3 regions of the Streptomyces sp. NPDC047853 genome follow, and region 1 is predicted to be linked to each of the others. Evidence: riboswitches for the same ligand, from Rfam matches in the RefSeq annotation. Region 1 holds a riboswitch; each other region holds the start of a gene.
The links. A riboswitch is a leader RNA that binds a small molecule or an ion and turns the genes downstream of it on or off. The one in region 1 is predicted to bind cobalamin.
Positions count from the first base shown of each region.

Region 1 (2,252 bases):
CCCCTCGCAGATCACCGCGTCATACGTGCCCCGCAGCTCGGCCAGGCAGTCCAGCACCGTGCCGAGCAACCGGCGCTGGCGCCCGCCGTGGTAGCCGCGGGCGCTCATCTCGCCGACCGGCTTGCCGAGCAGCACGACCTGGCTGCTGCGCTCACCCCCCGGCTTGAGCAGCACCGGGTTCATCAGCGCGGTCGGCTCCACCCGGCACGCCTGCGCCTGCATGGCCTGCGCCCGCCCGATCTCCGCGCCCTCGCGGGTCACGAAGGAGTTCAGCGACATGTTCTGCGCCTTGAACGGCGCGACCTTGACGCCCTGCCGCACCAGCCAGCGGCAGATCCCGGCGGTGACGACGCTCTTGCCGGCGTCGGAGGTGGTGCCGGCGACGAGGAGGCCACCGCTCATGAGTCACGTCCCTTCGTGAGTGCCCGGCGTGCGAGCAGCCGTGCGCCGGCGCACACGCCCAGCGCCAGCCAGCCCACGCGCCGGGAGAGCCGGACGGCCCGGTCGATGTCGCCGGAACCGGCCCGTACGGCGCGGCCGGCGGCCCCGTTGAGGACGGGCCGGTGCTCCACCCGCCCGCCGTAGGAGAGCGTCCCGCCGAGCCGCACGCCGAGGGCGCCCGCGAACGACGCCTCCACGGGGCCGGCGTTGGGGCTCGGGTGCCGCCCGGCGTCGGCACGCCACGCCCGCACGGCGCCCCGCGGATCGCCGCCGGCGACGGTGGCGAGGACGGCGGTCAGCCGGGCGCCGGGCCAGCCCGCGAGGTCGTCGAGCCGGGCCGAGGCCCACCCGAACCGGCGGTACCGGGCGGACTTGTGGCCGACCATGGCGTCCAGGGTGTTCACCGCGCGGAAGCCGAGCAGTCCGGGCACTCCGGCGACGGCGCCCCACACCAGGGCGCCCACCACCGCGTCCGAGGTGTTCTCGGCGACGGACTCGACGACGGCCCGGGCGATCCCGTCGGCGTCCAGGGCCTGCGGGTCCCGTCCGCACAGGTGCGGCAGCCGCGCCCGGGCCGCCTCGACGTCACCGGCCTCCAGGGCCTGCCCGATCGAGCGGGCCTCCCGGGCGAGCGAGGTCCCGCCGACGACGGCCCAGGTGGCCGCGCCGGTCAGTGCGACGGAGGCGGCGGGGGAGCGGCGTACGGCGCGTGCGGCGGAGGCCCCGAGGGCGGCGGCGCCACCGGCGCACAGGGCGGTGTGCAGCGCGCCCCGGCCCCGGTGGTCACGCCACAGCACCCGTTCCACGGCACCGGCGGCACGGCCGAACGCGGCGACCGGGTGCCCGCGGCGCGGATCGCCGAGGAGGAGGTCGCCGAGGAGGCCGGCGGCGGCGCCGTACGCGAAGACGCGTTCGGCGCGCACGGCTCAGCCGGCCGCGGGGCGGGGGAGGGTGTCGCTGGGGCACCCGGAGTCGCCGGTGTACCTGGAACGGCAGCCGCGCATGGCGATACGTCCTCACTCAGGGTGTCCGCGCCCTGGCTGGAAGAGACCGGCGGTGAGAGTTCCTGGCTTCCGGGGAGGGGCTCCCCGGTCACAGTGGCGGGACCGCGCCGGAATCGCACCGGGCTTCCTCTCCTGCCGCCGTAATGGCTCCGGCAGTCCACCACGGCCCGCGAACACCCGTCAACCTGGCGTTGACCTGCGACGGGGGAGTGTGCGAAGCCCCACACGCGGGTGGTGTGCGCCGGCACGCGAAGAGGCGGGGTGCGGGACGGTGGGTGTCCGTCCCGCACCCCGCCTCACGGGTGTGCGGTGATCGTTCGCGCGACGCTCAGGCGACGATCAGGTAGATGCCGTACGCCACCGCCGCCGCGCAGGCCGCGAAGCACGCGTACGCGCCGGTGACCGCGAGGGCCGCGGAGCCGCCCTGGGCGGTGGCCCGCTCCTGGCGGGAGAGGCCGGCGATGCCGAGCGTGAACAGGCCCACCAGGACCACGGTGGACACGAGGCTGACTCCGAAGACGGAGCCTAGAGCTGCCCAGTCGATGCTCATGGAGGTTCGCTTCTTCCTTCGTACCCGGGGGCGGGCTCAGACGGTGGTGGTGGCCGACGGGGACTTGGCGTCGGTCGCGGCGGCCGGGACGGCGACGGCCAGTTCCTCGGCCGCCCCGGTCGGCGGCGGGGAGACCGCGGCCATCGCCGTGGTCACCACACCGGACGGCTCGGGCTCGTCGATGACGTTGGTGTGGTCGACGACCTCGCGCCGGGAGATCTTCCAGATGGCGGCGCTGGAGGCGACCAGGAAGACGG
Region 1 is NZ_JBIDCI010000018.1:56,574-58,825, reverse strand. It holds gene ACGF5T_RS28420 (cobyric acid synthase) at 1-402, opposite strand, end outside; gene ACGF5T_RS28415 (cobalamin biosynthesis protein) at 399-1,364, opposite strand; cobalamin riboswitch at 1,481-1,623, opposite strand; gene ACGF5T_RS28410 (hypothetical protein) at 1,774-1,995, opposite strand; gene ACGF5T_RS28405 (inorganic phosphate transporter) at 2,032-2,252, opposite strand, start outside.

Region 2 (2,252 bases), on a different contig from region 1:
CGACGGACCGTCCGTCCGGTGGACGTGCCGGTTGCGGTCTGCGTCATCGGAAGCTCTTGGGGTGCAGCCCGCGGGCCAGGTCCTCGACCGCGTAGGCCGAGCGGATGCCGACCAGGGTGGCGGTCAGCGGCAGGACGACGAACCGCTTGTTCCTGACGGCGGGTACGTCGGCGAGCGCGGGCTGGGAGAGCAGGTACTTCTTCTTCTCCTCGACGCTTCCGGCGCCGGCGTAGTCGTAGATGGCGATGACCTCGGGCCTGCGCTCGACGACCTGCTCCCAGGAGACGTCGCCGAAGACGTCGTCGAGATCGGCGAAGACGTTCTCGCCCCCGGCCAGCCGGATCAGCTCGGTGCCGAGGCTCTTGCCGCCCGCGGTGAAGGCGCTCTTGTCGCCGCTGTCGTAGACGAAGACGGGCACCCGGGGCTCGCCCCGGACGCCGGTGGCGGCCTTGCCGACGCGGCCCTCCAGGTCCGCGACCAGTGCGTCGGCCCGGTCCGGGACGCCGAAGATCCTGCCGATGGTGCGGATCTCGTCGTACGTGTCCTTCATCGTCACCTGCTTCTCGCCGCAGTACTCGCGGTTGAGGTAGGTGTCGATGCCCGCGTCGGTGAACGCCTCGCGGGAGCGGCCTTCGTTCTCGGCGAAGGCGCTGCCGTAGCCGCCGTAGACGAAGTCGGGTTCGGCGTCCAGGACCTTCTCGAACGACGGCTCCCTTCCCGCCAGTTCGGGGATCGCCTCGTAGTCCTCCTTCAGCTCCGGCAGCACGGCGGAGTCGGGGAAGGCCGTGCCGACCATGCGGTCCTTCAGACCGAGCGCGAGCATGAGTTCCGCCGGGTGCTGGTGGATGGTGACCACCCGCGACGGCGGCCTGTCGTACGTCGTCCGCACGCCGCAGTTGTCGACGGTGACCGGGAAGCCCGCGGGCGCGGCGGCGGTGGCCTCGGCGTCGCCGCCGCCCTCGTCGGATACACCGCAGCCGGTGGTGAGCAGCACCGCCGACAGTGCCACGGCAGCGGCCGTGGCACGAAGGAACCCGCGCGTGCGGGCAGGGGTGAACAGCTGGGACACGTGAAGCCTCCTGGAGTCCGCGCTCCTCGGATCGGGCCCGCGACGGACCAGTGTCCTGACTCCCGGATCGACGTTCCCCCCGCCTTCCCGCGCGGTGCGCAGTGGCGTGTCGGAGGGGCGCTCCCCGGTCACAGTGGCGGGACCGTGCCGGATTCGCACCGGCTTCCTGTCTCCCGTCGCGGCGATGACCAGGTGATCCTACGTTTCGCCGAGCCGACGGCGAAAGGGCGTGCGGTTTCCGGCCGCACGCCCCGCTCCTGCCTCACCCTTCGCGGACGGCCCGCAGGACGAGCCGTTCGGCGTCCTCGTCGTAGGGGCGGCCGTCGAACCCGCCGAAGACCTCCACGCGGCCGAACCCGGCCTCCTCGGCCATCCGCCGCAACTCCACGGCGCTGTACACGAACCACGTCAGGGTGGCCCGCGTCACCCGGTCGCCCCGCACCAGCACCCACTCGCTGCGCAGCCGCGCCCACTCGTCCAGCACGGTGTCGGTCTGCACCATCAGGTCGTCGCCCCGCCGCACCACCTTGGGCGGGGTGACCCGGCGGGCCAGGAGTTCCTTCCCCGCGAGGTCGAGGACGAGCGTGCCGCCGGGCGCCAGGCAGGTGTACATGGTGCGCAGCACGCGCGCGTTGTCGGCGGGGTCCTCGAAGTACCCGAAGGAGGTGAACATGTTGAGGACCACGTCGAAGCCGCCCGGTGCCTCGTAGTCGCGTGCGTCGGCCCGCACGTACGTCACGTCGGCACCGGCGTCGGCCGACCGCTTGCGTGCCCGGTCCAGCATGGCCGGGCTCAGGTCGACTCCGGTCACGCGGTGCCCGCGGCGGGCGAGGGGCACGGTGAAGACGCCCGGCCCGCAGCACAGGTCCAGCACGCGTGCTCCGTCGGGGAGGGCGAGCAGGGGAGAGGTGTCGAGCAGTTCCTCGGCCTGCTCGTAGCGCTGCTCGGAGAAGAGGAAGTCGTGGAACTCGGTCCAGAAGTCATCGTCCTGGAATCCGCCCGTCCGTGTCATCGCGCGTCAGTGCTCCTTCGTGGTCGCCGTCGGGGACAGGGGGCCGCGCCGGGCGACGGCGCAGCGTGAGCAGCAGAGGGGGAAGCAGCAGGCACTGGGCGGCCGCCAGCAGCCAGAACCAGCCGGTGTGCCCGGCCCGTTCCCCGAGGCCGTACAGCTGCCCGCCCAGGG
Region 2 is NZ_JBIDCI010000009.1:130,906-133,157, forward strand. It holds gene ACGF5T_RS18795 (iron ABC transporter permease) at 1-47, opposite strand, end outside; gene ACGF5T_RS18800 (ABC transporter substrate-binding protein) at 44-1,069, opposite strand; cobalamin riboswitch at 1,118-1,239, opposite strand; gene ACGF5T_RS18805 (class I SAM-dependent methyltransferase) at 1,332-2,081, opposite strand; gene ACGF5T_RS18810 (MFS transporter) at 2,050-2,252, opposite strand, start outside.
Region 2: linked by a shared signal. The riboswitch ahead of ACGF5T_RS18800 (ABC transporter substrate-binding protein) and the one ahead of ACGF5T_RS28415 (cobalamin biosynthesis protein) in region 1 are both predicted to bind cobalamin.

Region 3 (2,252 bases), on a different contig from region 1:
CACCGTACGGGGCAGCCGCAGGTTCCAGACGATGCCCTCCCGGATGGGAGTCAGCTCCGTCGTCCCCCAGCCCAGGCGGGAGGCGACCACCGACCAGGCGTCGCCCACGCCGATGTCCGCCGGCCCGACGGTGATGGCCACGGCGACGGACACGGCGAGCACCGCGAGCCCGCCGCCCAGACCGGCCAGGCCGCGCAGCACACCGGCCGCGCCGGGCGGCCGGACCTTCCGGGAGGACCGCAGCGCGGTGGTCATCGGGCGAGGCCGTGCTCGCGCAGCGCCGCGGCCACCTTCTCGACGCCCTCGACCGTACGGATCGTGGGGTTCATGGCCTGCCCGCTGAGCAGCACGTACCGCTTCGCCCGCACCGCCTTCATGTTCCTCGTCGCCGCATTCGACTCCAGGAACGCGATCTTCTTCGCGGCCGACTCGGCGGTCTGCGACCTGCGGGTCAGATCGCCGATGACGAGCAGGTCGGGGTCACGGTCGGCCACCGTCTCCCAGTTGATCTGGGGCCACTCCTGCGTGCTGTCGTCGAAGACGTTCTTCGCGCCCAGCGCGTTCGTGATGACGCCGGGCGCGCCGCAGCAGCCCGCCATGTAGGGGGACTCCTGGTTCGCGAACCAGTACAGGACGGTGGCGTTCTCGGCGCCGGTCCCGGCGGCGGCCTTCGCCACCCGGCTCTCCAACCCGGAGACGAGCTTCTCGCCCCGTTCCTCCACCCCGAAGACCCGTGCCAGTTCCCGCACTTCGCGGTAGACGGTGTCCATGGCCAGGGGCTCGCTCCGGGAGCCGTCGCCGTCGCCGGTGTTGTCCTTGCCCTCGCAGTCGGCGGGCGAGAGGTACGTGGGAACGCCGAGCTCCTCGAACTTCTCGCGGGGCGCCACCCCGCCCTTGCCCAGGGTGGAGGTGAAGGAGGAGGCCACGAAGTCGGGTTCGGCGTCCAGGACCCGCTCGAACGACGGCTGGTCGTCGGCGAGCCGGGGCACCTTCTCGTTCGCCCGCTCAAGACCCGCGAGGACCGGGTCGGTCCAGGTGGCGGTTCCCACCATGCGGTCGGCCAGGCCCAGGGAGAGCAGGATCTCGGTGGTGCCCTGGTTCAGGGACACCGCCCGCTGCGGAGGGGCCTCGACCGTCACCTTCCGCCCGCAGTTGTCGATCGTGACGGAGCGCTTCCCGGCGCCGGCGGGCTTTCCGGACGAGCCGGAACCCGAGCCGGAACCGCACCCGGTGAGCAACAGGGCCCCGGTCAGGAGCAGGACGGAACGACGGGCGGGACGTGACAGCTGCAAGGTGTCGGTTTCCTCAACGTCAGGACCCAGGCGCGGGGTCCGTGCGAACGATCGGTCACCAGCAGGTCTTCGGACTCGGGGTCATCCCGGCGGAACGCCTTCCCGGACCCGGCCGTGACCGTCGTCCAGTGGCTGCTGCCCCGCCCGTCACCCTCACCGCTGCGCGTCAGTTCCGGATTCCCACCGGATTCCCTGACCCGTGTACGCGTAGGCCGCGTTCACGAGTGCGACTGGCGTCCGGAAGCTATCACAGCCCTCTCCCGTACGGTCCGACGGACCTTCGACCCTCCTCCGGGGTGGCCCCTTCGCAGCGGCGCTCAGCGGGCCTCGTCGCGCTCCCGGGCGGCGGAGAAGGTGCGTGCGCTCGGCACCAGGGCGGCGACCGCGGGCGCCGTGAAGCAGACGACCGCGCAGCCCGTGAGCACCGCCGTGACGCCGAAGGCGTCGATGGCGGGGGCGATGAGGGCGAGCCCGACCGGGGCGAGTCCGTACGAGAGCAGGAAGTCCAGGGAGGAGACCCGGGCCAGTTTGTCCGGGGCGACCTCGCGCTGGGCGGCGGTGAACCACGGCACGTTGAACAGCTCGATGCCGACGCCCGCGACGGCGTACGCGGCCATCACGACGGCCGGGTGCACGGGCAGCACGAGGCTGAGCGGGGCGAGTCCGTAGGCGGCGAGGCCGGCCAGGGCGGCCCAGCCGGGGGAGCGGGGACGCCAGCGGGCGATGAGCAGCGCACCGCCGAGCGCTCCGGCGGTGTACGCGGTCATCGCACCCGCGAGAACGACCTCGGTGCCGTACTCGTCCCGGCTGACCATGGGCAGGGCGACGCCGGTCGCGGAGTAGCCGGTGGCTATCACGGCCGTCAGCGCGCCCAGACCGGCGAGGAACCACGGGTGCCTGCGGGCCTCGCGGACCCCCTCCGCGAACTCGCTCAGCAGGGACGCCCTGCCCGCCCCGGCC
Region 3 is NZ_JBIDCI010000011.1:115,151-117,402, forward strand. It holds gene ACGF5T_RS21500 (iron chelate uptake ABC transporter family permease subunit) at 1-255, opposite strand, end outside; gene ACGF5T_RS21505 (ABC transporter substrate-binding protein) at 252-1,292, opposite strand; cobalamin riboswitch at 1,335-1,542, opposite strand; gene ACGF5T_RS21510 (MFS transporter) at 1,610-2,252, opposite strand, start outside.
Region 3: linked by a shared signal. The riboswitch ahead of ACGF5T_RS21505 (ABC transporter substrate-binding protein) and the one ahead of ACGF5T_RS28415 (cobalamin biosynthesis protein) in region 1 are both predicted to bind cobalamin.